2 regions of the Pseudarthrobacter sp. NIBRBAC000502770 genome follow, and region 2 is predicted to be linked to the other one. Evidence: predicted binding sites of a transcription regulator. Region 2 holds the regulator's gene; the other holds the start of a gene.

Region 1 (14,116 bases), on a different replicon from region 2:
TATCCGCCAATGCTCATCGGGTGTCTCCTGGGTCATTGTGTATGAAGCCCTGCCCAAGGGGCAGCAGCACGGCCCCCGTTGGGGCACAGTCCGCGCAGAATGTCCCGGCTGTGTCGGAGCGCCAGCACCGTGGGGACCGTGACGGGCATCTTTTCTGACGTTACAGCATTGCGGCGATGACAGCATAAATATGCGCTATTATCGTCGTATGACGATTGAACCTGTTTCCGCTGACCCTTGCAGCCAGCTCAGTCCCGCGGCGGCGCTGTTCCATTCCCTTAGCGACCAGACCCGGTTGAGCATTGTGAAGCGGATGGCCGGCGGCGAGGTCCGCGTCGGTGACCTCACGGCAGAACTGGGCCTGGCCCAGTCCACCGTCTCAGCCCACGTGGCATGCCTGCGTGATTGCGGCCTGGTCGAAGGCCGGGTCCAGGGCCGCAGCGTGTACTACTCGCTGTCCCGCCCTGAACTGATGGACGTGCTCGCCCAGGCTGAGATCCTGCTTGCCGCCACCGGCAACGCGGTCAGCCTGTGCCCGAACTACGGCACCGGCAGTACGGGTGCCCCCCTGACGGAAGAGAACACACGATGAGTGATGCCTGCGGCTGCAGCGACGAGAAGACCGGGACCGGCGAGTCCGAAGAGGCGGAGGAAGCCGTAGGTTTCTGGCAGGTCACCGAGGTCAGGGCAGCCGCCGTTTCCGGTGTCCTGCTCCTCGCGGCGTGGATCGCCTCCTTGGCCGGCGGGCCGGTGTGGCTGACCCTTCCCCTGGAGATCCTGGCGCTGCTGGTTGCCGCGTGGACGTTCGTTCCTTCCACCCTGCGGCGCCTGGTCAAGGGCAAGATCGGGGTCGGGACGCTGATGACGATTGCCGCCGCCGGCGCTGTCGCCCTCGGGCAGTTCGAGGAGGCGGCCATGCTGGCCTTCCTCTACGCCATCTCCGAAGGCCTTGAGGAGTATTCGCTGGCGAAGACCCGGCGCGGCCTGCGCGCCCTGCTGGACCTGGTCCCGGCCGAGGCGACCGTCCTGCGCGACGGCACCGAAGTCACCGTCGCCCCGGCAGAACTCATTCCCGGGGACAGGATGGTTGTCCGGCCCGGGGAGCGTCTGGCCACCGACGGCAGAATCATTACCGGCCGTACGTCCCTGGACACCTCGGCGCTGACCGGCGAATCCGTTCCGGTCGAGGCCGGCCCGGGCAGCGAGGTCTACGCCGGGGCGATCAACGGTACCGGCCCGCTCGAGGTCGAAGTGACCAGCACCGCGGAGAACAACTCGCTGGCCAGGATTGTGCACATCGTGGAGGCCGAGCAGTCCCGCAAGGGCCCGGGCCAGCGCCTGGCCGACTCGATCGCCAGCAAGCTCGTCCCCGGCATCCTGATCGCCGCCGCCCTGATCATCGTTTTCGGCTTCATCGTCGGGGAACCGCTGCTGTGGTTCGAACGTGCCCTCGTCGTCCTGGTCGCAGCCTCGCCATGCGCCCTGGCCATCTCCGTCCCTGTCACGGTCGTCGCCTCCGTCGGGGCGGCCAGCCGCATCGGCGTGCTCATTAAGGGCGGCGGCGCCTTGGAAACCCTCGGCAAAATCCGCACCATCGCACTGGACAAAACCGGAACCCTGACCCGGAACAAGCCCGCCGTGATTGACGTCGCCGCGACCGGAACCGCGACCAGGGACCAGGTCCTGGCCCTTGCCGCCGGATTGGAGGCCCGCAGCGAACACCCGCTGGCCCGCGCCATTCTCGCCGCGACACCGGACCGGGCGGCCGTCACCGACGTCGACACCATCCCCGGCGCGGGCCTGGAAGGCCAGCTCGAGGGCAGGACCGTCCGTCTCGGCCGGCCCGGCTGGATCGACGCCGGCCCCCTGACCTCCGAGGTCGAGCGGATGCAGCACGCCGGCGCGACCGCAGTCCTGATCGAGGACGACGGCCAGGTCATCGGAGCCATCGCGGTCCGCGACGAGCTGCGACCCGAAGCCCGCGAGGTCATCGCCCGGCTCACTGCATCCGGCTACACCACTGCGATGCTTACCGGAGACAACCTCATCACCGCCACCGCGCTGGGTAAGGCCGCGGGCATCACCGAGGTCCACGCCGACCTCCGCCCCGAGGACAAGGCGGAGATCATCCGCACGCTCAAGGCCCGCCAGCCCACCGCCATGGTCGGGGACGGCGTCAACGACGCCCCGGCCCTCGCGACCGCCGACACCGGCATCGCGATGGGAGCCATGGGCACCGACGTCGCGATCGAAACCGCCGACATCGCCCTAATGGGCGAGGACCTGAATCACCTGCCCCAGGTACTGGACCACGCGCGCAGAACCCGGCGCATCATGCTCCAGAACGTGGGCCTGTCCCTGCTGCTGATCGCCGTGCTGATCCCGCTGGCGCTGTTCGGCATGCTCGGCCTGGCTGCCGTGGTCCTGATCCACGAACTGGCCGAAATCGTCGTGATTGCCAACGGCGTCCGGGCAGGCCGGCTCAGCGGCAAGACCGCGCTCAGCCACGCCCGGTCCGCCCCCGCACTGGAACCGGCAGCATGAGCGCCGAAGCCGCAGCCCCTCCGGTCGTACCGGCCCGGACGGCACGACGGTTCAGGACGGTGCTGCTGCTCTGGGCAGCCGTCCTGGCTGCGGCCGACCTGGTCCTCAAAGCCCTCGCCGAAGCCCTGCTCTCCACCGGCACGGCGACCGAGCTGGGGCCGATCAACATCAAGCTGCTCTACAACCGCGGTGTCGCATTCAGTCTCGGTGCGGACCTTGCCCCCTGGGTCGTCATCGCCGCCACCGGGCTGATCATTGCAGCTCTGATCTGGTACACCGTCTCCGCCGCCCCTGCCATGACCGGACTGTCCCGGGCCGGAGCGGCCATGCTGCTCGGCGGCGCTGCCGGAAACTTCATTGACCGGCTCGACGGGGGCGGTGTCGTGGACTACCTGCACAGCGGCTGGTTCCCCACCTTCAACCTCGCGGACGTGTTCGTCACCACCGGGATAGCACTTCTGGTCCTCGGCACAATCCTGTCCCCGCGGGCACGGACCGGCGAATAAAACTCTCTTCCGCTTCGCCGGCCGCGCAGGCCCTGGAAAGGACCCACTCATGCTTGCCACCATCGCGGCCGCGGCGGCGATGTTCGCCGCCACCAACATTGACGACATCGTCGTTCTGACCGTCCTGTTCCTGGCCTCCGCCAAAGGCAGGCCGCGGCCCTGGGAGATCGTCGGCGGGCAATATCTGGGGTTCATCACCCTGGTCGGCATCAGCGTCCTGGCGGCCCTCGGGCTGACCCTCGTCCCGGATGAATGGGTGGGATGGCTCGGCCTGGTCCCGCTGGCCATCGGCGTGGTCGGGCTGATCCGGTTCCTGCGGACTCGAGGGGAGGAGGAGGCGGAGGGGTCATTCACTGCAGTCGGTCTGGCCAGCGTCGCTGGCATCACCATCGCCAACGGCGCCGATAACATCGCGATCTACACCCCGATCTTCCGCACCATGGGCACCCAGGACACCGTTGTGACCATCATGGTGTTCCTGATCCTGGTCGCCGTGTGGTGCGCACTCGGACGCGTCGTCGGCACCCACCCGAAGGTCACCGAAACCCTCGAAAGGATCGAACACTGGCTGGTCCCCGGTGTCTTCATCGGGCTGGGCCTGTTCATCCTCATCAGCTCCGGCGTCGTGTCACGGCTGTTCAGCACCTGAGCAGTTATAGCACGCGCCGCCAGAGTCAGGAGAAACCATGAGAGAAACACCGTTCCGTCTGTTGCTCGATGCCCGCACCGCCCGGAAACAGGGCAGCGCCGGCATCATGCGGCGGCAACGGCAGCGACTCTCAGAGATGGTCACCCACGCGCGGACATGCTCACCGTTTTACCGCCGGCTTTATCAGGGCCTGCCGGCCCGGGTCACCGACCCGCGCCTGCTGCCGGTGACGAACAAGGCCGACCTGATGGCCCATTTCGATGACTGGCCCACAGACCCCGCCATCACCCTGGAAGAAACCCAGACGTTCGCTGCAGACCCCTCACTGGTCGGCGAGAAATTTCTCAACCGCTATACCCTCGCCACTACGTCCGGGACCACCGGCACCCGGGGATTGTTCCTGCTCGACACCACATCCCTCGCCGTCGCCCAGGCCCTGACGTTCCGGATGCTCAGCTCCTGGCTCTCACCAGCAGACCTCGCAGGGATCATCCGCGGCCGCGGGCGGATAGCCATGGTCATCGCGACCGGCGGCCACTTCGCCTCGGCAGCGGCCGCGGCCTCACTCCGAAAGGGGCCAGCCCGGCGCAGTGTGGGCGTGTTCCCGGTCCAGACGCCCATGCCGGACCTCGTCGCCTTGCTGAACGACTTCCGACCGGCCATTCTTGCCCCCTACGCCTCCACCGGCTGGCTGCTGGCAGGCGAGCAGGAAGCAGGACGCCTGAACATCCAGCCCGCCGCCGTTATTCTCTCCGCAGAGGGCCTGCCCGCCACAGAGTACGCCAGGATCAGCGCAGCGTTCCGAGGAGCCAAGGTCCGTCAAGGCTACGCGGCGACCGAATGCCCCTTCCTGAGCTACAGCTGCCCGGAAGGCTGGCTCCACGTCAACAGCGACTGGGCCATCCTGGAACCGGTCGACGCGGACCACGCACCCGTCCCGCCCGGCCAGCCCTCGCACACCGTGCTGCTGAGCAACCTCGCCAACCGCGTCCAGCCCATCCTGCGCTACGACCTCGGCGACAGCGTCACCGCAAAGCCTGACCCCTGCCTGTGCGGGGACCCGACACCGGCCATCCAGGTGGAGGGCCGGACCGCGGAACTGCTGACCTTCCCGCGAAGCGACGGACTCCCCGTCTCAGTGACACCGCTGACACTGGCTACAGTGCTCGACAGCGTGCAGGGCCTGACCCGCGGCCAGATTGTCCAGACAGGACTCGACAGCCTCAGCCTCCGGCTGCAGCCCGCCGCCGGTGCTAATCCCGAGAACGTTTGGGAAGCTGCCTGCACTGAAATAACCCGCGTGTTGACGAGTTTTGGTTTGGGCGGTGTCACCATCACGAGGGACGCCGGGCTGCCGCAGCTCACTCCGGGCGGCAAGCACCGCACAGTCGTTCCGTTGCCGCCGTAGAAGCCAATCCTGCATTGACGTCCGCCCCGACCTGACCACGAAAGCATCCCACTGATGACACAAGCTCCACCGACCACCACAACCACTGACGCTGCACGGAAAATACGCATGATCATCTGGATCATCCTGGGAGCCGTCGTGGCCGCCGGTTTGATCTGGTACGCCGTGTTCACCACGACCAAGCCCGCGCCGGCGGCCCTGCAACCGGTCGGCGACGCCCAGTTGGTCAGGGAAGACAGCCACCGGGTCACCAACCCGGGGACCGAAAAAGCCCAGCTCGTGGAATTCCTGGACTTCGAATGCGAATCCTGCCGCGCGGCCGTGCCTCTGGTGGAGGAACTGAAAAGGGAATACGGGGACCGGATCACCTTCGTCCATCGCTATTTCCCTCTCCCCGGGCACCGGAACTCCGGCACAGCCGCCCTGGCCGTCGAAGCAGCCGCTCAGCAGGGCAAGTACGAGCAGATGGACACCAAGATGTTCGAGACCCAGCCGCACTGGGGCGAAAAACAGGACTCCCAGGCCGCCCTGTTCCGCACCTACGCCCAGGAACTTGGCCTGGACCTGACCCAGTACGACGCGGCCGTCGCTAACGAAGCGACCAAGGTCCGGATCCGTAAAGACGTAGACGACGGCACAGCTCTGGGCGTCACCGGCACGCCCACGTTCTTCCTCAACGGGGAGGAGCTCACCCTCAACACCGAAGAACAATTCCGGCAGCTGCTCGACGACGCCTCCAAATAGACCCCGATAGCGGGGGAGCGGCGCCCGGTCACTGCTCTACTGTGTTCGCTCGCGCCGGGCGAAGTGGACGCAGCATGTCGGGCAGGATGATGTCCGTGGGGGACAGTTCCGGTCTCGCGCGGAGGACGCGGAGTGGGTGGCGGAAGGACCTGCCGGACCAGGCCGTATCGGCGGAGACTTCCACTGCCACAGGTTCGACCAAGGTCAGCGCCACGGGTTCCTTGTCGCGGTTGAACCGGTCCAGGGTGGTGCCTTTCACGGCGGGCGGCCAGGGGTGGGCGCCGCGGGGAGGTTGCAGCCACCGCGCCAGTTCCCGCGCAGCTGCCGTCTTCAACGGTGTGGATCTGCCGACGATCCGCAGTTCCCCGTCCAGGACAAGGCCGGCCACGACTTCCCGGGGTTCGGTGATCGGCCCGATGACTGCTCCGCAGATGATTTCCACGGTTTCGCGGTGTTTGAGTTTCAGCCAGGAACGGGCACCTGGTGTGTAGGGCTGGTCGATGCCCTTGATGACCAGTCCCTCAATCCCGGTGTGCGGCAAGTCCTCGAACCACCTGGCCGCCTCGTCCGGGTCGGTGGTGGCGGGGGAGAGCGAGAGCGGAGGCGCCCACCCGCGGGCCAGTTCTTCCAGGAGCGCCCGCCGCTCACTGAGCGGCAGCGCCCTGGCATCATGTCCGGCCACGGCCAGAACATCGAAGGCGACATAACTGGCCGGGGTCTGCCGGACCAGGCCGGAGAGGGTCTTAGCGCCGGCGCCCAGGCGTTGCTGCAATGCGGAGAAATCCAGCCTGCCCCCGGCCCAGATCACGGCTTCGCCGTCGACCACGCACCCGGGCGGGACCTCCGATGCGAAGGCTGCCGTGAGTTCGGGGAAGTACCCGGTGAGCTCTTTGCCCTGCCTGGACCACAGGGTCACCCCGTGGTCGTCGTGGATCGCGATGCAGCGGTAACCGTCCCATTTGGGCTCATAGGACAGAGTCCCGGACAACGTACCGGCGCGTGGCATCCTCGTGACGGCCCGGGCCAGGGCCACCTTCGGCGGCGGGACAAGGCCCGCCGGCAGCCCGGACACGGATGGCGCTCTAGCTGCCGCCATCGAGGCCTTCCAGCGCCTCTACCTCGGCGGCGTCCAGCAATGCTGCCGGATCGTCGCCGGTGGCCCGGGCCAGATCGTCCAGGGATTTGAAGTGCACCCGGGCGAGGGTGATGGCCACCAGCTCCAGGAAGGCGGTGCCGTTGCGCTGCTCGAGGTCGTCCAGATAGTCGAGCATGCGCCCTTCCAGGGCGCTGGGTCCTTCGGATTCTTCGGCGGCGAGCCGCGTCAGCGTCAGAGCCGCGAGGTCCGGGCTGTCGTAAATGAGTCCCATGGGCCAACGCTACCCACCCCGCCGGTGCGGTCAAGGGTCGGTGTTAGCGCCAGCGGTAGGATTCCAGCGCGCGGAGCAGGGGAGCGGGGCCGCCTTTCAGATGGTCGACCGGGCGTGCTCCAGCAAGGTCCCTGGTTGGGGTGACCATCCAGAGCGTGAAGTAGTTGTGCGGGATCTGCAGCTCCATCGCACGCTGGAACAGCTCAAGGACGGTGGGGTGGAGCTGTCCGCCGGGGAGGAACTGGAATCCGGGGCAGAAGGTGCCGTCGTCGATGAAGACGCGGACGAGCTGGCGCATCACGGGTTCGGGGTCTTCCATCAGCTCGAAGAGCCGGCGCCGCACCTGCCCGAGGGTTGGCAGTGTGAATTCCGTCCGGATCCCTGCCCACGTCTGATCGTTGATGGTTTGGCGCGTCACTCTTCGTTGGTCGTTTCGTCGGCGTCGCTGATGTTTTCCAGGAGCCAGTGCGTGGACAGCGGGTTCCGGCGCAGCGTGGCGGTCCGGAGGGCGGAATGGGTGCCGGAGCGGACCTGAACTTGCCAGTATTCGATGCTGACCAGGTCGCCGCTGCCTACGGCTGCTGTGCGGCGGGTGTCCCACCATGCGTCTCTTCCGTACCAGTGCCGGGATTCGGTGGCGGGGTCGACAAGCCAGATCCGTCCGTCGTGCCGGATGGCGAGGGGTTTGCCTGCCGCGTCGAGTCGGACCAGTGTGTCGTTGGTCTGCGGGGCGATGTCGGCGATGGTGCTCATGGGGTGGTGTTCTTTCGTGGTGCGGTCGTGCTGGCGTGTTTGGGTTAGGCGGCTTTGACGAGGGGGAGTTCGTCCCAGTGGGTGGTGTAGCGGGGGGAGAGCATGTCGCGTTTCATGGTCCAGTCCGGCCCGCCCCGGATTCCGGCGTGGCCGAGGCCGATGGATCCGCGCCCGTACCGGCGGGTGACGTCTTCGAGGAGGGTTCCGACGTGGCGTTCCTCGTGGGGGTTTTCGAAGAGGGCCAGGGGTGCCTGGTTGCCGGTGGGCCGGAGGTCAGTGACCATGATGCCGGCCCGGGCGTACCGGATGCCCTCGCAGATGCGGGGCAGGAGTGCGTGGGCTGCCTTGGTGAGCAGGACCGGGTCCGCGGTGGGCATCGGCAGGGGCACGCACACCGAGGGGTAGGCGGTGTCTTTGGGGTTGAAGTGTGAAGTGCCGGCGAAGGCGGTGAGGACCTTGGCCTGGAGGCCGTGTTTGGCCAGCCGGGCCGAGGCCTGCTGGCCGTAGACGCTCATGACCTGCCGCATTCCCGCCGCGGTGGTGATGGGGGTGGCGAAGGAGCGGGAGAAGATGAGCTGGTCCCGGCCGATCCGTTCTTCCTCCATCGGGATGCAGGGGGTTCCCTGGAGTTCCAGGACGGTGCGCATCATGACGACGGAGAAGCGGTCCCGGATCATCACCGGATCGGCCCGGGACAGGTCATGGATGGAGTGGATCCCTAGGGCGTTGAGGCGTTTGGTCAGGCGGGTGGCGACGCCCCAGATCTCGATCACGGACAGGCGGCGCATCAGGGCTTCCCTGTCGGCTGCGGGCACGGAGTCCCAGTGGCAGACCCCGTCGAACGCCGGGTTGTTCTTGGCCCATTTGTTCGCCAGTTTCGCCAGGGTCTTGGTCCCGGCGATCCCGACGCAGACAGGTACCCCGACGTTACGCCGCACAGCTGTCTTCATGTCCCGGCCCAGGGCCAGGAGTTCTCCCGGGGCGCCTTTGACGCCGAGGAAGGCCTCGTCGATGCTGTAGACCTCCAGCCAGGCGCTGTACCGGCCGAGCAGTTCCATCACGCGGGCGCTGATGTCGCCGTAGAGCTCGTAGTTACTGGAGAGGGCGACGAGTCCCCATTGTTTGGCCCGCGGAGCGAGTTTGAACCACGGCTCACCCATGGGGATCCCGAGGGCCTTGGCCTCGGGGGAGCGGGTGACGGCGCAGCCGTCGTTGTTGGACAGGACGATGACGGGACGGCCCTCCAGGGACGGGTTGAACGCCCGCTCGGCCGACGCGTAGAAGCAGTTCACATCCACATGCGCGATCTGCGGCATGTGCCGCATCGTGGCCGGCTTAGACATGATGCAAGCAGCGGGTCGCGACGCCCCAGATGACCAGATCCGCGACCGACGGGACCAGGATGTCCGGGTACGCCGGATTCTCCGCCTGCAGCACCACCCCGGTTCCCGTGACCCGCAGCCGCTTGATGGTCAGCTCCCCGTCCAGGACGGCGATGACCACGGACCCGTCCTTGGGTTCCAGAGCGCGGTTCACGATCAGTTCGTCGCCGTCGCTGATGCCGGCGCCCTCCATCGACTCCCCGGACACCCTCACGACATAGGTGCTGGTGATGTCCTTGATCAGGTGCTCGTTCAGATCGATCCGGCCGTCAAAATAGTCCTGCGCCGGCGACGGATACCCGGCCGCGACGGGTACCGGAGAAATCAGCACCGACAACAACGACACGCCCGCATCTATCACACGGGGACCGACAACAACGCCCACAACACACCTTTATTCGAATATATGTTCGATTCATTCAGTCTACTGGTGTGGGCCGACAAAAGAACCATCGAGGGTCTGGCGGGCTTTCGACGGGACGGGTTGTACGCCAATGGGGACAGCCTGAGCTGTGCGGAGGGCTCCGCCTGCCCCCAGTGGGCACAACACGGTTGGGTCGTCTGCTGGTTGGCCACACGGTGGTTTTTGGTTGGGCGTATGAGGAAAGCCTCCGCGCGAATCCGAGGACTCAAGCGCAGAGGCTCCCGGCTCTCCAAGCTGGGGGGACTGGAGAGCCGATGCAAGTGTACTAGCGGGTCTTGCCTCGTGGCCGCTGGAGATGCGGCCTTCCGGTCAGCGCAGGGGAGGGCGGCCGCGGGTCCGACCGGTCTGCCACCCGGGAGCTGCATTGTTCAGGAGCTTGACCTTCAGAGGATCGAGTTCGCCGCGGCGGCATTTGTACCGCTGCGCGTGGACCCAGACCCCGAGGGTATGTTCACGCTCTGACTCGTAATCGTGGTGGCGTGGCCAGTCGTTGCCTTCCAACCGGAACTCCACGAGCTCGGCCAGCCGCTCGTACCACCGCGCCTCGTCCTCCACCTTCCGGCGGTTTTCGACCCACCCCGGCACCTGGGCAAGGCCGTCGCTGTAGGCCGGGTCCAGGGTCCCCTGGGCTGCTTCGCGCCGGCGTACGGACAGCCAACGGGCCATTGACCGTTCGCTCCGGTCGCCGGACCGGCCGTCAGGCAGCCGGCCTTCGGCTGAGGCCCAGGCGATGACCTCTTCCATCCGGGCGAGATCCGTGGGGGAGCGGGATGGAACAGGTCCGGCGCCGGCCGCTGCCTGGTGCTCGGCCTCCAGTCCCGGATCCTGGCGGCGGGCGATGGCCAGGTGGTATCCGACAGCGGCCGGCGGCACGCGCACGAGGTCAGCGATGCGTTGCCGGCTCAGTCCGAGCCGGTACATCAGCACCCATTCGGCGTCAGGAGCGCGCCGCAACCGCCTGTCCATAATGAACCCCATCCTGCCACGGCCCTCCCGGACAGGGGCAGGCACCGCGGCCCTACAGACACTGCTTTCGGGCGTCCGCTGGCGCGGCCGGCTGTTGGGTCCAGTGCCTCCGTCGCAGGGCTCCGGATGCCCTGGCCCTGTCTTGTCTACGACGTCTTTTGGTTGCTGTCCTTCGGATTCTAGGCGTCCGCTCCACCCCGTCTAGCCCCTCCTTCGTCGGGGCCTGCGGTGCAGGAAATGTCCCTCCGGCGCTCCTGCGTCGCTGATTTCCTTGAGGGAATTTCCTGCACCTTGCCCTGCGGGTAGACAGGGCTCCGTCGGCCGCCGAGCAAGCAAGCTTGCCAGCAACCAAAAAACAACGGGGGGAGAAGGGGGCGCTGGCCGGTCACCTAAGCCGCCCCACCCACCGGAATCCTCTGCAAAAGGAGCAACACCATGCTTGAAAAGATCAACCTCACCGGTCCCGCCGACCTGCTGGCCACCATCCCGCACCTGCTGGGCATCACGCCCTCGGAATCGTTCGTCGTCCTCACCGCCCACGCCGGCGCGCTCGGCGCGACCCTGCGGGTGGACGCACCCGAACACGTCGAGCCGGTCAACTACGCGCAGACGCTGACCAGCCACGCCGCCAACGATGAGAAGGCCACGGCGTCCTACCTCGTCGTCTACACCGACGAGAACCAGGACAGCTACCCCTACGCCGCGCACGTCGCCGCACTGGTGTCCGAGCTGGCCGCAGCCCGGATGCCCGTGCGGCACGTCTGGCTCGTGACCTCCACTCACTGGACGGAGTTCGGCACGGACGAGGAGCGCCCGCTGGAGCAAATCACCGACAGCCACGCCAACGCGACGTTTACCTTCTTCGGCAGCGCCACGGACATCGACGTCTACAACCCCGCCCTGCTGGGCACCTGGGCCATGCCGGTGGAAGCACCCGAAGGCACCGAAGCAGACATCCAGAAAGCATGCGCCGCGTGGGCGGCCGTGCTGGACAGCACCGGAACCCCGGACAGCGAAACGGCCCGGGACCTTGCGGGAGCGTTCCAGCACAAGATGGTCCGGGACTTCCTGTTCCGCGAGACCATCACCACCCAGAACGGCAACTTCGCCGACGTCATCCTCGGTACCTTCACCGGACGCCCCGACTGGAACCGGGTGGACCGGGCCCAGGCCATCGCGTTCGAACTGATGAAGGCAGTCCCGGCAGGCCAGCGCGCACCGATGCTGACCCTGATGGGGTGGCTGGAATGGCTCAAAGGCAACGGCACCCAAGCCAGCCGGTACCTCAAGCACGCGGACACGGACGCCCCCGGGTTCCGGCTGGCAGGGCTGCTGCAGGAATTGATCAACCGCGGCTCAGTCGCAGAGGTCGCTCGCGACCCGGAAACCTCCTACCAGCGCCACAACAACTAAACGGACAGGGCCGGACCGGGATCACCAAGAGATCCCGGTCCGGCCTTTTGCCGGTGGCGGGGCGGCCTCCCCCGCTGCGCTCCGCCGGCCGCCGGACGCTCGCGCGGGCGCAGCTCAGAACCCAGCTAGCGTGTAGAAACCACGGCTACAGTGAACCCAGGAACACTGCACCGACCAGGAAGCGTGAGCATGGGAACTGACTACATCCTGACCGACGACGACAAGCCGGCGGCCGAGCCCAGCCTGGCTGAAGATGTCATCGAGATTCGTCTGCTCACCGCCGGCGAACCAACGGGGCCCGCGAATATCGGCTGGGCCCAGGAACACCCCAACCTCTAACGCCCAGGCAGCGGGACGCTGCCCACCCAAATTTCCTTTGCAGAGGGAAACGGCGAAAGGCCGGCACTGCGGTGCCGGCCTTTCCTCATGCCCGGGTTTGTGCCAACAACCGCCGCCACAACAGGAACGCCGCCAGGGCATTCAGGGCGGTAATGAAGACATCGCCAGCTGCCGGCCGGGCAATCACAAGATCAACGACAACCAGCGCCAGCGACCCCGCCGCGGCAACTGTGAACACCACGGCCAGGACCCAGAGGACCCGCGGGGAATCCAGCACAGAACCGCGCCCCGCACGGCCCGGGCGGTTATCACGCGGAACCGGCTCAGTCATGCCCTCACCCTACTCAGGAAGGGCATGCTCGCAGGGCTCGCACCCATTCGGGCGTCCGCTGGCGCGGCCGGCTGTTGGGTCCAGTGCTGTCCGTCGCAGGGCTCCGGCCCGCCCTGGCCCTGTCTTGTCTACGACGTCTTTTGGTTGCTGTCCTTCGGATTCTAGGCGTCCGCTCCACCCCGTCTAGCCCCTCCTTCGTCGGGGCCTGCGGTGCAGGAAATGTCCCTCCGGCGCTCCTGCGTCGCTGATTTCCTTGAGGGAATTTCCTGCACCTTGCCCTGCGGGTAGACAGGGCTCCGTCGGCCGCCGAGCAAGCGAGCTTGCCAGCAACCAAAAAACAACGGGGGGAGCGGGAAGCTGGCCGGTGACCTGAGCCGCCCCACCCACCGGAATCCTCTGCAAAAGGAGCAACACCATGAACGCAGTAACCACTATGACGGTGACCACCCGGGACACCGGGGAAACCATCGACGGCGTGACCGTGCTGGGCGATTACCACGAGAACGGCGGCTACGACTGGATGGAACTCATCGGTGAACACGGCTGGGCCGTCATCCCCAGCTGGGGGAGTGACGGCTGGGACCTTGGCAATTGGCCCTACGTCATGGTCGCCGCGACCCGCACCGCTGACAGCATCGGAAACCTGTTCGGCGTCGCCACCTACTGCGAGGGAGACGTGAGCTGCACGTTCTACCGGACCAAGGCCCGCCAATGGGACGCGATCAGCGAACAGGCGTTCTTCCAGTGGAAGAACGGCCAGGCCCACGGCCCGGACGACCTGCCCGAAGCCGCCGCGGAATTGCCGAGCCGGTACCGGATGCCGTACATGGCCAACGTCGCCTAAACCTCCTGAAACTTTGCCGGGCGGAACCACCGCCCGGCAAGGTGACGCCCTCCTCACTAATGGACCGGGACCGGCCGAAAGGTTCGGGCGGTCCGCCGCCGGTGGTTGGCTTCCGTCGCTGGTCACCGGCGGCGCACCGCCGTTTCGGTGAAGGACCGCCGGAGGAACAGGCAGCGGGCCGGCCAGGCTAGGAGCGGGGCCGGCATGGGCGGATCCAGGGGAGACGAAGCCAGGGGCATGCTCGCAGGGCTCGCACCCATTCGGGCGTCCGCTGGCGCGGCCGGCTGTGGGTCCAGTGCTGTCCGTCGCAGGGCTCCGGCCAGCCCTGGCCCTGTCTTGTCTACGACGTCTTTTGGTTGCTGTCCTCCGGATTCTAGGCGTCCGCTCCACCCCGTCTAGCCCCGGTTCCGCAAGCTCCACCGGGGCCTGCGGGGCAGGAAATGTCC
Region 2 (14,116 bases):
CCAACCCCGGCATGCAGATTGCCGTGGGCGGTTGCCTGGCACAAAAGGACCGCGAAACCATCCTTAAAAAGGCGCCCTGGGTGGATGCCGTCTTCGGTACCCACAACGTGGGTGCCCTGCCGGCCCTCCTGGACCGGGCACGGCACAACAACGAAGCCCAGCTGGAGATCCTGGAGTCCCTGGATGTCTTCCCTTCCACGCTGCCCACCAAACGCGACTCCGTCTACTCGGGCTGGGTGTCCATCTCCGTAGGCTGCAACAACACCTGCACTTTCTGCATCGTGCCGGCCCTGCGCGGCAAGGAAAAGGACCGCCGGCCCGGAGAGATCCTCGCGGAAATCCAGGCACTCGTGGACGACGGCGCCATTGAAGTCACCTTGCTCGGCCAGAACGTCAACTCCTACGGGGTGGAGTTCGGGGACCGTCAGGCATTCTCCAAGCTCCTGCGTGCCTGCGGCGGGATTGAGGGGCTGGAACGCGTCCGCTTCACCAGCCCGCACCCGGCCGCGTTCACCGATGACGTCATTGACGCCATGGCAGAGACTCCCAACGTCATGCCGCAGCTGCACATGCCGCTGCAGTCCGGGTCGGACAGCATCCTCCGGGCCATGAAGCGTTCCTACCGGTCCACCAAGTTCCTGGGAATCCTGGACAAGGTCCGTGAAAGGATCCCCCACGCCGCCATCTCCACCGACATCATCGTCGGCTTCCCAGGCGAAACGGAAGAGGACTTCCAGGCAACCCTGGACGTGGTGGAACAGTCCCGCTTCGCCACCGCCTTCACCTTCCAGTATTCAAAGCGTCCGGGCACGCCGGCGGCCGACCTGCCCGACCAGCTCCCCAAGGCCGTAGTCCAGGAACGCTTCGAACGCCTCACCGCCCTGCAGGACCGCATCGCCGCGGAAGAAAACCGGAAGCAGCTTGGCCGTCGGCTCGAAGTCATGGTCACGGCCCAGTCCGGGCGGAAGTCGGAGGAGACCCACCGGCTCTCCGGCCGGTCGCAGGACCAGCGGCTGGTCCACTTTTCGGTCCCTGAGGGCGCACCCGCCCCCAGGCCCGGGGACCTCGTCACCGTCACCATTACCGAAGCGGCGGCCTTCCACCTGGTGTCCGATCCCACGCTTGAGGACTACAGCCTGCGCCGGTCCCGGGCAGGGGACGCATGGGACAGGTCCCAGGCCGACTCCTGCGGGGCACCATCCCCGGCTTCACCCGGGGAACGCAAGGGCGTCTCCCTCGGCATGCCCGCACTGCCGCTGCGCACCCGCTGACAGGTGGCTGCCCCGCCCGTCATCGCCGTCGTCGGTCCCACCGGCTCAGGCAAGTCTGACCTCGCCGTCAACCTTGCCCTCGCCCTGGACGGCGAGGTCATCAACGCCGACGCCATGCAGTTCTACCGCGGCATGGACATCGGCACCGCCAAAATCACCTTGGCCGAGCGCAGGGGAGTGCCGCACCACCTCCTGGACACCCTGGACGTCACCGAGGAAGCCAGCGTTTCCGACTTCCAGTCCCAGGCACGCAAGACCATCGACGACATCCATCGGCGCGGCAAGCGCGCCATCCTGGCTGGTGGCTCCGGGCTGTACGTCCGGGCCGCGCTTGACGTCCTGGAGTTTCCGGGGACCGATCCCGCACTGCGGGCCCGCCTTGAGGCGGAGCATTCCGAACTCGGTACCGAGGCACTCCTTGCAAGGCTCCGGACCGTCGATCCCGCCTCCGCCGCCCGCGTCTCCGATGCCCGGCGCATCATCCGGGCCCTCGAGGTGCACGAACTCACCGGACGGCCCTTCAGCTCCTTCATGCCCCGGCGGGAGTACCACCAGCCCGCCACCCAGCTGGGCCTCAGCGTGGACCGCGAGGTCCTGCGGGACAGCTTGGCCGCACGCGTGCACCGGATGGTGGACGCCGGCCTGCTGGACGAAATCCGGCTGCTCGACGCCAGCGGCCTGCGCCGCGGCAAAACCGCGTCCCGGGCGCTTGGCTATTCACAGTTCCTGCGCGTGGTCGATGGCACGTCCACCGTTGCAGACGCCGCCGAGGAAACCATCGTGGCCACCCGGCAGTTCGCCCGCCGCCAGCTGACCTGGTTCCGCCCCGACCCCCGCATCACCTGGCTGGACTGGCAGGAACCGGGACTCGTTGGCAAGGCAGCGGAGTTGTGCCGGTAGCTGCAGTTTCAGCGCCGGCGGCATGCGCCGCTACGCTTGGGACCATGAATGCAACCCCCGCCGAAACCACCGGACCCGTCCTGCACACGCTGAGCGGGCTCCGCTTTTCCAAGGGGCACGGCACCGGCAACGATTTCGTCCTGGTGGCCGACCCCGAGGGCGTCCGTGCCATCGGCGCGGACCAGGCCGCGGCGCTGTGCGACCGGCACCGCGGGATCGGGGCCGACGGCCTGATCAGGGCGGTCCCGTCCCGCTTCCTGCCCGAGGGCCGGGAACTGCTCACGGAAGCCCCGGACGCGGAATGGTTCATGGATTACCGCAATGCCGACGGCTCCCTGTCCGAGATGTGCGGCAACGGGGTCAGGGTCTTCGTCCATTTCCTGCGGACGGAGGGCCTGATCGACCTGCCCGACGGCGGATCCCTCACCATCGGCACCCGCGGCGGGGTCAAGACCGTGGTCCGGACAGGGAACGGTTATGCCGTGGACATGGGTCCTTGGGAGTTCATCTTCCCCGGGGAGGCAAGCGCCAAAGCCATGGATTCCCTGGTCACCGCCGACGGGCTTGAAGTTGCCCGGCCGGCCCTCTCCGTGAGCATGGGCAACCCGCATACGGTGGTGGCCCTCGCCGAACTCTCTGAGCTCACGGGCACCCGGCTCTTCACCGCTCCCAAGGTCGATCCCGTTCCTGCAAACGGGACCAACGTGGAATTCGTGGTCCCGGCAGAACCGTTGGTCCATGACGGTGTGGGCTCTGTGACCATGCGGGTGCACGAGCGCGGCGTGGGGGAGACCCAGTCCTGCGGGACCGGTGCCTGCGCTGCCGCCGTCGCCATCCGGCACTGGGCCGGGGCGGAGGCGCCGGACGCCTGGCGGGTCCACGTTCCCGGCGGAGTGGTGGGCGTGAAGTTCTTTGCCGCCCCCGGCGGCCACGAGCACGTGGAGCTCAGCGGCCCTGCCGTCATTGTGGCGAGTGGGACGCTTTCGTGACCTTCAGGATCCGGAAGGACTTTGACGTGGACTCCCGGGTTACGGTGAAGGAGCCGTCCAGTTCGGCCGCCAGCCAGCGCTGAAGCGAATCCGAGCCCAGGTTCTTCTGCACCACCAGCCATGCCGTGCCGCCGTCCGCCAGGCGCGGAAGCCACAGCTTCAGCAGGGCGTGCAGTTCGTCCTTGCCGATCCTGATGGGCGGGTTGGACCAGATGGTGTCGAAGCGGACCTCCGGATCTACGGCCGCGGGTGTGCTGGCGACCACGTTGGCCAGTCCCAGGGCGGCTGCGTTCTCATTGGTCAGGGTGATGCAGCGTTCGTTGACGTCCACGGCATACACCTTGGAACCGGGGGCCAGCAGCGCCATGGTGAGCGCCACGGGTCCCCAGCCGCACCCGATGTCCAGGAGGTTGCCTTGGGGATGCGGCGCAGGAACGCCGGCCAGGAGCACTGCGGTGCCTTTGTCGATACCGTCGGGGCTGAAGATCCCCGGGGAGGTCTGGAGCTGCCGCGTCCCACCGGCCAATTCCACTGTCAGGGGCTTCCTGGTGAAGGGGCCGGCAGGGGACGTGCTGAAATAGTGTGCGGACTCCATAACTGGCCAGAGTAGTTCCCCCTGCAGCGTAATGGGAAACCGGCCTGAGGGCCCTCTGCTACGCTGGAGGGCATGTTCCTGATCTTCGAGTAGCTGGTACGGGCGCGCCCGTCCCGCAGGCTGTCCTCCAGCGGCAGTCCGTCCCGCAGCGACGCAGGTTTCCATACCTTCCGCTTTTGCGCACCGGCCAGACCATGCCGTCTGGCCCGGCCGCCGGACACAACTCGAAAGTCAGCCCACTGCTGCACTTCCCGCCTTGGTCCGGCCTTTCCAGCCCTGCCGCCGATCTGACGCGGCATTCGAGCCCCGGCATCGCAGCCGGCGGCGCAACAACCAGGAGAAACGCATGACCGCAGGCCGTCAGCCCAGCGCGAATACATTCCAACTTCGAGCCAATCAGCACTATTCTGGAACTGCCGAATCTTCAAAGGAGACCATGACCAGCCAGCCCAATACCGGTTCCGATCCAGCCGCCCAGGACATGAGTCCGCAGGAGATCCAGGCTGTCATCGACCGGATCCTCGCCAAGGACGTTCCCGCCAAAAATGCCGGCACGTCCGGCGGTGAAGGCGGCAGCGGTAAAGCCGTCCTTGGCAAGGCCCAAGCCATTTCCCGGCTCGACGAAGAACATTCAACGTACGACGGCGACCAGCAGGACCTCGAGGAACGCCGCGCCCTGCGCCGCAGGGCGGGTCTGTCCACCGAGCTTGAGGACGTCACCGAAGTTGAATACCGGCAGCTGCGCCTCGAACGCGTGGTCCTGGCCGGGCTTTGGTCAGAGGGAACGCTCGCCGACGCCGAAAACTCACTGCGGGAGCTGGCCGCCCTGGCCGAGACTGCGGGCTCGGAAGTCCTCGACGGTCTGGTGCAGCGCCGCGACAAGCCGGACCCCGGGACGTTCCTGGGTTCCGGCAAGGCGCAGGAACTCAAGGACATCGTCATGGCCACCGGCGCGGACACCGTAGTGGTGGACGCCGAACTGGCTCCTTCCCAGCGCCGTGGCCTTGAAGACATCGTCAAGGTCAAGGTCATCGACCGAACAGCCCTGATCCTGGACATCTTCGCCCAGCACGCCAAGAGCCGCGAAGGCAAGGCGCAGGTGGAGCTGGCGCAGCTGGAATACCTGCTTCCCCGCCTGCGCGGCTGGGGTGAGTCGATGTCCCGCCAGGCCGGCGGCCAGGTGGGCGGCGCCGCCGCCGGCATGGGCTCCCGTGGTCCAGGTGAGACCAAGATCGAACTCGACCGGCGCCGGATCCGTACCCGGATGGCCAAGCTGCGGCGCGAAATCGCCGCCATGAAGCCGGCACGGGAGACCAAACGGGCCAACCGGCGTCGTAATGAAGTGCCCTCCGTGGCAATCGCCGGCTACACCAACGCCGGCAAGTCCTCGCTGCTCAACCGGCTCACCGACGCAGGGGTCCTCGTGGAGAATGCCCTCTTCGCCACCCTTGATCCCACTGTCCGCAAGGCCGAAACCGCTGACGGCCTGGGGTACACGCTGGCGGACACCGTCGGGTTCGTCCGTTCACTGCCCACCCAGCTGGTGGAAGCCTTCCGCTCCACCCTCGAGGAGGTGGCGGACTCGGACCTGATCCTGCATGTGGTGGACGTGTCGCACCCCGACCCGGAAGGGCAGATCGCCGCGGTCCGGAAGGTCTTCAGCGAAGTCGACGCCCGCAAGGTGCCTGAAATCATCGTCCTGAACAAGGCCGATGCGGCGGACCCCTTTGTGGTGGAGCGGCTGAAGCAGCGCGAGCCACGGCACGTGGTGGTCTCGGCCAGGACCGGGGAAGGCATCCCGGAATTGCTGAAGGCCATCAGCGAGTCCATTCCCCGGCCATCGGTCAAGATGGAGCTGCTCATCCCGTACGAGCGCGGGGACCTGATCAGCAAGCTCCATGAGTCCGACGCCGAGATCCTCAGCCTGGACCACCTCGAGGCCGGTACCAGGGCTGCGGTGATGGTCCGGGAGGGCCTCGCGTCCGAACTGGAACAATTCGTCGTCAATGACTGACCTCGCAGCCGGCGAAGCTGCGCAGACGGCGGGCGAGCAGTTCGTTATCGAACTGCTCGACCGCGCCGTCGCCGGCATGGGCGGACAAAGCCGCACCGGACAACACGAAATGGCCCGCCAGGTGGCCAGGGCCATCGAAACCGGCAACCACCTGTTGGTCCAGGCAGGTACCGGCACCGGCAAATCGCTGGCCTACCTGATACCGCTGATCGCCCACGCCCTGGAAAGCAACAAGCCTGCGCTGGTCTCCACGGCGACCCTGGCGCTCCAGACCCAGATTGTCGGCAGGGACCTGCCCCGGCTCCTGAAGAACATCACCCCGGCGCTGGACCGGCCGGTCAAGGTTGCACTGGTCAAGGGCAGGTCCAACTATGTGTGCCGCCACAAGCTTGAAGGCGGGTTCCCTTCCGAGGAACCGTCGGAAGGGCAGCTGTTTTCCCTGGGGGAGGACACCAGCGTTCCGCATTTCGCCGCCTCCGTGGGCGGACCATCGTCACAGCTGGGCAAGGAAGTGGTGCGGCTCCGCGAATGGGCGGAGAAGACGGCCACCGGCGACCGCGACGAGCTGCTGCCTGGAGTGACCGACCGTGCATGGCGGCAGGTTTCCGTCACCTCAATGGAATGCCTCGGCGCCCAAAAATGCCCGATGGCCGCTGAATGCTTCAGCGAGCTCGCCCGGCAGGATGCCGCCGAGGCTGACGTGGTGGTGACCAACCACGCCATGCTGGCCGTCAGCGCGTTCGAAGGACTGGCAGTCCTGCCCGAATACGACGTCGTGGTGGTGGACGAAGCGCACGAGCTGCAGGACCGGGTGACGGGAGCCGTCTCCGGGCAGCTGTCCGTGGCCATGGTCCACGCGGCCGCTTCCGGCGCACGGAAACACACCGCCATCACCGTTGACGCCCTGAACGCCGCAGCTGCCAACCTGGAAATGGCCCTCGCGGGCGCGCCCAACGGACTTCTCCCCAACGGACTGAACGATGAACAGCTTGACTGCGTGGACCAGCTGCGTGAAGCGTGCAGGGCTGCGTTGTCCGATTCCAAAGGGGACAGCAATACCACGGCCGACGGCGGGCGGCAGCTGGCGCGTTCCCGGCTGATGCTCATCCTGGAACTGTGCGAGCGGCTGATCGCTGCCCGGGAAAACCGGGAAGTGGTGTGGTTCTCCCGCGCCAGCACCTTCGATCCCGACCAAGGCTATTCGCAGCCCGATGACAGCGCGCCGGTCCTGATCAACATTGCGCCGCTGTCCGTCGCCGGCAGGCTGCGGGAGGGGCTCTTCGCCGGCCACACCGTGGTGCTGACCTCTGCCACCCTGGCGATCGGTTCCGCCTTCGAACCGGCCGCAGGAGGCCTGGGCCTGATCGGTGACGGAGCGCCCAGCTGGACGGGCGTGGATGTTGGCTCGCCCTTCGACTACCCCAAACAGGGCATCCTTTACGTTGCCGGCCACCTGCCCAAGCCCGGCCGAGGTGTTTCACCGGAAGCCCTGGCCGAACTCGAAGCGCTCATCAAGGCCTCCAACGGGGGAGCGCTTTGCCTGTTCTCCTCGCGGCGGGCGGCCGGGGAAGCCGCCGATGCCCTCCGCCCGAAGCTCGACATGACTGTCCTCTGCCAGGGCGAGTCGACCATGACCGCCCTGGTCAAACAATTCGCGGACGAACCGGACACCTGCCTCTTCGGAACCATGTCCCTGTGGCAGGGTGTGGACGTTCCCGGTGGATCCTGCCGGCTGGTAGTGATTGACCGCATCCCGTTCCCGCGGCCGGACGACCCCCTCATGACGGCGCGTTCGCGTGCCGTGGCGCAGGCCGGCGGGAACGGTTTCATGTCTGTTTCGGCAACCCACGCTGCCATCCGGCTTGCCCAGGGGGCCGGCCGCCTGATCAGGTCAACCGGGGACAAAGGAGTGGTGGCAGTCCTGGACTCGCGGCTGGCCACCGAGCGCTATGCGGGATTCCTGCGCGGCGCCCTCCCGCCGTTCTGGGCCACCACTGACCGCGCCAAAGCGCTGGCAGCCCTCACCAGGCTGGGCGCCGACGCGTCCTGAGAACGGCCGGATAGCGCCTGCACGGATGCCGGGCAGGCGTGCGCAGGCTAGAGCGAACGCAGGACTGAGACGACCTTGCCCATGATGGTGGCATGGTCGCCCAGGATCGGTTCGTACTGGGTGTTCTGCGGCAGCAGCCAGGTGTGGCCGTCGCGCTGGCGGAAGGTCTTGACCGTCGCCTCGTCATCCAGCAGTGCAGCGACGATGTCCCCGTTGGCAGCGTCAGCCTGGCGCCGCACCACCACCCAGTCACCATCGCAAATGGCGGCATCCACCATCGAATCGCCGGCCACCTTCAGCATGAAAAGTTCGCCCTGGCCAACCAGCTGGCGGGGCAGCGGCATGACATCTTCGACGAGCTGTTCGGCAAGGATGGGGCCGCCGGCGGCAATCCGGCCCACCAGCGGAACCATGGCCGTATCCAGAGCAGTAGGCAGCTCCGTGACGGTGGCGCTGTCCCCTGCGGCTTGGGGCGCACGGGACGTGCCCGCACTCTTTCCCCCGCCGTCCAGCGTCAGCGGCATCAACACTTCCATGGCACGGGGCCGCTTGGGGTCGCGCCGAAGATAGCCCAGCTTTTCCAGCTGCGAGAGCTGATGGGTCACGCTTGACAGGCTCGCAAGGCCGACCGTGTCGCCGATTTCCCGCATGGACGGCGGATACCCGTTCTCGTTAACGGAGCGCTGGATGGTCTCGAGGATCTTCTTCTGCCGGGGAGTCAGCCCCTTGGTGGTCCTCTTGGATTGCGGGGCGGTCCTGCCCCCGGCGGCTGCTGCTGCCATATTCGCCATTGCCTTTCGCTTGCCGCCGGAACTTCCGCCGGGCGCTGTTTCCGCCGTGCCGGTGGAAGGACTCCCACTGTCATTGTCAGACCCTGCTGGTCAACTTCAGGAGTGGTTGTTCTTGGTTCCAAAACTAGGCCAGCCATAGTGCTTTTTCAAACATTTGTTCTAGCGAGTCTCGACAATGTTCGTTGATAGGTGCTAAAACTTAACCAGCAAAGTTCGAATATGTGTTCTAACCAGCAGATGCCTCCTTCGAATACCCGGCCGGAAGATGTGCCCGGCGGCGGTTTGGAACGGCAAGGGCGTTGCGGGCGGACACCCGGGCAGCACGGCAAGTCCAGGAGGGCTTAGTTCATGTCAGCTTTAACTCTTCACCAGGTTTCACCATCGCCTGCACCGCTGCGGCTCACCCGCCGGGGGAGGATCGTCCTGATTGGGGTCCCGCTTGTAGTCCTCGCTGTTCTCCTGCTGTCACTCGCCGGGTTCTTCCATTCCCCGGCCAAGGCCTCGGATTCGGTTGCGGACCTCGCGGTGACACCCACCGTTACCGTGACGGTGCAGCCCGGACAGTCGTTGTGGGCCATTGCCGGTACCGTCGCGCCGGGCCGGGACGCCCGCGACGTCGTGGCGGACATTGTCCAGCTCAACAACCTTGACGCCGGCACCGTCCTTCCAGGCCAGCAGCTGTTCGTTCCCACCCACTGAGGGGGAAGCCGCGGGAACCGTCACATTTTCCGGTAGTTGCCGCGGCAACTAAACTGTTCAGGTGAACCAGCAGCTAGAACGTCTGAACCGGCTTCCCCTCCGCAGCAACCTTCGCGGACTGACTCCCTATGGGGCTCCCCAGCTGAACGTCCCCATCCTGCTGAACGTCAACGAAAACACCCATGGGGTTCCTGCCGATGTGCGGGCCGCCATCAGCGCCGCCGTTACGGAAGCCGCCGCAGGCCTCAACCGCTACCCGGACCGCGAGTTCACCGCGCTCCGGAAGGCCCTGGCGGAATATCTCGGGCATGGGCTCGACGAAACCAACCTGTGGGCAGCCAACGGCTCCAACGAGGTCCTGCAACAGATCCTCCAGGCCTTCGGCGGCCCAGGGCGCACGGCCCTTGGCTTCCCGCCGACGTACTCCATGTACCCGTTGCTGGCCAGCGGAACGGACACGCAGTACATCACGGGGGAACGCGCGGAAGGCTATGACCTCAGCGCAGAGTCCGCGGCCCGCCAGGTCAAGGAACTCCAGCCCAACATCGTGTTCCTCTGCTCACCCAACAATCCCACCGGGACCGGGCTTGGGCTGGACGTCGTGGAAGCCGTCTATGACGCCGGCGCGGACAGCCAGGCCATCGTGATCGTCGACGAGGCGTACCACGAGTTCGCACACGACGGAACGCCGAGCGCACTGACACTCCTGCCCGGCCGTGAACGTCTGATCGTCTCCCGCACGATGAGCAAGGCCTTCGCCCTGGCGGGGGCACGGCTCGGTTACATGGCCGCAGCCCCCGAGGTCGCCGATGCCCTGCGTCTGGTGCGCCTGCCGTACCACCTCTCCGCCATCACCCAGGCCACCGCCCTGGCGGCCCTCGAACACCGCGAAGCGCTGATGGCCGACGTCGAGGACATCAAGAAGCAGAGGGACCGCATCGTGGCCGAGCTGACCAGGATGGGACTCAAGCCCGCAGCATCGGACTCCAACTACGTTTTCTTCGGCGGCCTGGAAAACCCGCACCAGGTCTGGCAGGAGCTCCTTGACGCCGGCGTGCTCATCCGCGATGTGGGCATCCCGGGCCACCTCCGCGTCACGGCGGGCACTGAGGCGGAAACCACAGCCTTCCTGACCTCCCTGGAACGCATCCTTGCCGGCCACGCCGCGCTTCACGCCTAGACTTGATACGGCGGCGCTGGACGCCTTGAACCACTTCTTCTCGCACAAAGGATCCTTCACCATGAGTTCAACCGGATCGAATACGGCTGCAGCCCGGACCGCCCGCATGGAGCGTGCCACCAGCGAGTCCTCGGTACTCGTGGAGATCAACCTGGACGGTACCGGAGTCTCGGACATCGACACCTCGGTGCCGTTCTACGACCACATGCTGACGGCCCTGTGCAAGCACTCCCTGATCGATATGACGGTCAAGGCCACCGGGGACACCCACATAGACGTCCACCACACCGTTGAGGATGTCGCCATCACCTTCGGTGAAGTCCTGCGGACGGCCCTCGGCAACAAAGCGGGCATCCGCCGGTTTGGCGAGGCCACGGTGCCGCTGGACGAGGCCCTCGCCAACGCGGTGGTGGACGTTTCCGGCCGCCCCTACCTGGTGCACGGCGGTGAGCCCGCCGGCCAGGAATACCACCTCATTGGCGGCCACTTCACCGGGTCCCTGACCCGCCATGTCTTTGAGGCCATCACGCTGCACGCCGGAATTTGCCTCCACATGAACGTGCTGGCCGGCCGGGACCCCCACCACATCGTCGAGGCCCAGTTCAAAGCCTTTGCGCGCGCGCTCCGCGCCGCCGTCGAACCGGATCCCCGGGTTGAGGGCATCCCCTCCACCAAGGGTGCCCTGTGAGCGGCCCGGAACTGAAGGACGGGGCCATCATCGACCCCTCGGCGTCCCGCAGGCTGCCGTCGCCTGAGGGCAAGCCCACCGTCACGGTGCTGGACTACGGTTCCGGGAACGTCAGGTCCGCGGTGCGTGCCCTGGAACGCGCCGGCGCGGAAGTGATCCTGAGCGCCAAACCGGAGGACGTCCTGAACGCGGACGGCCTGGTGGTGCCCGGCGTCGGCGCATTCGAAACCGTGATGCGCGAACTCAAGGCCGTGGACGGCATCCGGCTCATCGGCCGGCGCGTGGCCGGCGGGCGCCCGGTACTTGGCATTTGCGTGGGCCTGCAGGTCCTGTTCGAAGCCGGCGTCGAACACGGCACTGAAGCCCAGGGCATCGGTGAATGGCCCGGAAAGGTGGAGGCCCTCCCGGCGGAGGTCGTACCCCACATGGGCTGGAACACCGTCAAGGTCCCCGAAGGCTCGAAGCTCTTTGCCGGCGTCGAAAACGAACGGTTCTACTTCGTGCACTCCTACGGCGTGCAGGAATGGAACTTCGACGTCATCCAGCCGCGGATGGCACCGCCACTGGTGACCTGGTCCGAGCACGGCGGCCCGTTCATCGCGGCCGTGGAAAACGGCCCGCTCTGCGCAACCCAGTTCCACCCCGAAAAATCCGGCGATGCCGGCGCGCGGCTCCTGCGCAACTGGGTGGAGGGCCTGCGCAGGCCGGCCGGCGCCGATTCCGGCGGCCCTGCCAGCGCCGGCAGTGGCGCCTAGATGTGGTCCGTACTCCTGATGGGCCTCGCCGGCCTGCTGATTGGCGGCGGCATCTCGTTCCGGCAGCAGGCCAGGCCCCTGTGGCTCCAGGTGTCGTTCTACGCCCTGGCTGCCATGTCACTGGTTGCCGCCTACCTGCTCACGCTGCCGGGCAATTGACAGTCCGGGGGCGGCACGGAGCATAAACGGTTGCCGGCCGCCCCCGCTTTAGTCCCAACCGAAGAACCAACACCGAGGATGAGTATGACCACCGCACATGACCTGCCGGTACTTGAACTCCTGCCAGCCGTCGACGTTGTCAACGGCCAGGCCGTCCGGCTGGTCCAGGGCGAGGCGGGCAGCGAAACCAGCTACGGCACCCCCTCGAAGCCGCGTTGAACTGGCAGCAGCAGGGTGCTGAATGGGTCCACCTGGTTGACCTTGACGCTGCTTTCGGGCGCGGTTCCAACGCCGACCTGCTCCGCGAGGTGGTGGGCCGGCTGGACATCAAGGTAGAGCTCTCGGGCGGCCTCCGCGACGATGAGACCCTGGAGGCAGCGCTCGACCTGGGTGTCGCCCGGGTCAACCTGGGGACCGCAGCACTGGAGAACCCTGACTGGACCGCGCGGGCCATCGAGCGCTTCGGCGACAAGATCGCCGTCGGACTGGACGTCCGGGGCACCACCCTGGCCGGCCGTGGCTGGACGAAGGAAGGCGGGGACCTGTGGGACGTCCTGGGCCGCCTGGAGGAGGCCGGCTGCGCCCGCTACGTGGTCACCGATGTGACCAAGGACGGCACCCTGCAGGGCCCGAACGTTGAACTCCTGCGCCAGATGGTGGAGAAGACCGGTAAGCCCGTGGTGGCGTCCGGCGGCATTTCCAGTTTGGACGACCTCAAAGTCCTCCGCTCGCTGGTCCCCTTGGGCGTCGAAGGCGCCATTGTGGGCAAGGCACTCTACGCCGGCGCCTTCACGCTGCCCGAAGCCCTCGACGTCGCCGGCCGCCGGTAGGCGCGGGGAAGCAGCCCGGCCATGCCCAGCTCCGAAGAACCGGTAAGCCCTCCCGCCCGCCAACTCCCCGGCCATATTGCGGCGGCCCTGGCCGGCGCCGGTGGTGCCACGGATTCCGCGGGCCAGCCATGGGCCGGCCGCAGCCTGGCTGGAGATGATGCGAAGATCCACAACTTCGAGGACGACGACGGAACGGCCGACGCCGGCTACCTCACCGCAATTGCCGCGCTCCGGGAGGGGCGGGGCGACGAGGCGGACGTCGTTGCCGCGCTGGCCACGGCCCGCGTGTTCATTCCCATCGTGGCCCAGCTCGCCGAAGAGGCCGGGACAGCGCACGGGCTGCACGCGGACAAGCAGGCGGACATGGCGCTGGTGACGCTGAAGGCCGCCGACGGCAGGACCGCGCTGCCGGCGTTCACTTCTGCGGCCGCACTGGCCGCATGGCATCCCGACGCCCGGCCGGTAGCGGTCTATGCCGCCCGGGCGGCCCTCTCTGCGGTCGCCGAAGGGGCAGAACTCCTGGTCCTGGATCCGGGTGCGGATGTAACCTTCGTGGTGCGCCGCCCCGGTGTCTGGGCCCTCGCCAAGCAGCATGCCTGGACTCCCTCCTACAGTGACCGGGCCCTCGCCGCCGAAATGGGCAACGCTGCCGCCGGCTTCGCGGCCGTCCGCGGCGTCGAACTGTTGCCCGGCAGGGGAGTCGTCGCCAGGGCCGCCGACGGGTCCCTGCTCCCTGGTGGCGGTACCGGGCCGGAACTGCAGGTGGTGCTGTACCTCGAGGACGGCCTGGACGCGGCCGGTGTCCAGGATCTGGTAGCCGGCCTGCAGGCCGAGTGGTCCCGGAATGTATTGTTTGGGGAGCGCGTCGATTCCCTGGAAATCAAACTGAGGCGCGCTCCCGACTAGCCGCCAGCCGGATGGGTGATCCCCAAGGGGCTGCGGCGCATCCTGAAGGACCGCTTTCGTGAATTTCGCTCTCTACCGGGAGTTGCTTGCCGTCCGGCCCATCCGCCGGCTGCTGCTGGTGGGCATGGTTGCCCGGATCCCGCACTCAGCCGCCGGTGTTCTGCTCACCCTGCACATCGTCCTTACCCTGGGCCAGGGCTATGCCGCCGCCGGTGCCGCCGCGGCTGTCATGACCATCGGCATTGCGTTGGGTGCGCCATGGCGTGGCAGGCGCGTGGACACGGCGGGG

Evidence for each region. The regulator LexA, encoded in region 2, represses DNA repair genes until DNA is damaged. The targets are predictions, from matches to a motif close to TCGAACANNTGTTCGA.
Region 1: NIBR502770_RS00080 (LexA family transcriptional regulator) is a predicted target of LexA. The motif match lies at 9,752-9,767, and genes of this name have one in related genera.

Annotation. Positions count from the first base shown of each region.
Region 1 is NZ_CP041197.1:3,308-17,423, forward strand. It holds gene NIBR502770_RS00020 (cytochrome c biogenesis CcdA family protein) at 1-17, opposite strand, end outside; gene NIBR502770_RS00025 (helix-turn-helix transcriptional regulator) at 209-592, shown strand; gene NIBR502770_RS00030 (cation-translocating P-type ATPase) at 589-2,544, shown strand; gene lspA (signal peptidase II) at 2,541-3,050, shown strand; gene NIBR502770_RS00040 (cadmium resistance transporter) at 3,100-3,699, shown strand; gene NIBR502770_RS00045 (phenylacetate--CoA ligase family protein) at 3,737-5,107, shown strand; gene NIBR502770_RS00050 (thioredoxin domain-containing protein) at 5,162-5,851, shown strand; gene NIBR502770_RS00055 (ATP-dependent DNA ligase) at 5,880-6,947, opposite strand; gene NIBR502770_RS00060 (hypothetical protein) at 6,934-7,218, opposite strand; gene NIBR502770_RS00065 (hypothetical protein) at 7,262-7,636, opposite strand; gene NIBR502770_RS00070 (hypothetical protein) at 7,633-7,971, opposite strand; gene NIBR502770_RS00075 (Y-family DNA polymerase) at 8,016-9,296, opposite strand; gene NIBR502770_RS00080 (LexA family transcriptional regulator) at 9,307-9,738, opposite strand; gene NIBR502770_RS00085 (helicase associated domain-containing protein) at 10,087-10,743, opposite strand; gene NIBR502770_RS00090 (DUF4192 domain-containing protein) at 11,179-12,156, shown strand; gene NIBR502770_RS21055 (hypothetical protein) at 12,346-12,495, shown strand; gene NIBR502770_RS00095 (hypothetical protein) at 12,581-12,826, opposite strand; gene NIBR502770_RS00100 (hypothetical protein) at 13,242-13,670, shown strand.
Region 2 is NZ_CP041198.1:949,269-963,384, forward strand. It holds gene miaB (tRNA (N6-isopentenyl adenosine(37)-C2)-methylthiotransferase MiaB) at 1-1,271, shown strand, start outside; gene miaA (tRNA (adenosine(37)-N6)-dimethylallyltransferase MiaA) at 1,275-2,171, shown strand; gene dapF (diaminopimelate epimerase) at 2,216-3,160, shown strand; gene NIBR502770_RS04700 (class I SAM-dependent methyltransferase) at 3,132-3,755, opposite strand; gene hflX (GTPase HflX) at 4,192-5,769, shown strand; gene NIBR502770_RS04710 (ATP-dependent DNA helicase) at 5,762-7,819, shown strand; gene lexA (transcriptional repressor LexA) at 7,867-8,601, opposite strand; gene NIBR502770_RS04720 (LysM peptidoglycan-binding domain-containing protein) at 8,959-9,309, shown strand; gene NIBR502770_RS04725 (histidinol-phosphate transaminase) at 9,371-10,489, shown strand; gene hisB (imidazoleglycerol-phosphate dehydratase HisB) at 10,551-11,177, shown strand; gene hisH (imidazole glycerol phosphate synthase subunit HisH) at 11,174-11,932, shown strand; gene NIBR502770_RS21120 (hypothetical protein) at 11,933-12,091, shown strand; partial or broken gene priA (bifunctional 1-(5-phosphoribosyl)-5-((5-phosphoribosylamino)methylideneamino)imidazole-4-carboxamide isomerase/phosphoribosylanthranilate isomerase PriA) at 12,176-12,921, shown strand; gene NIBR502770_RS04745 (SseB family protein) at 12,943-13,827, shown strand; gene NIBR502770_RS04750 (MFS transporter) at 13,886-14,116, shown strand, end outside.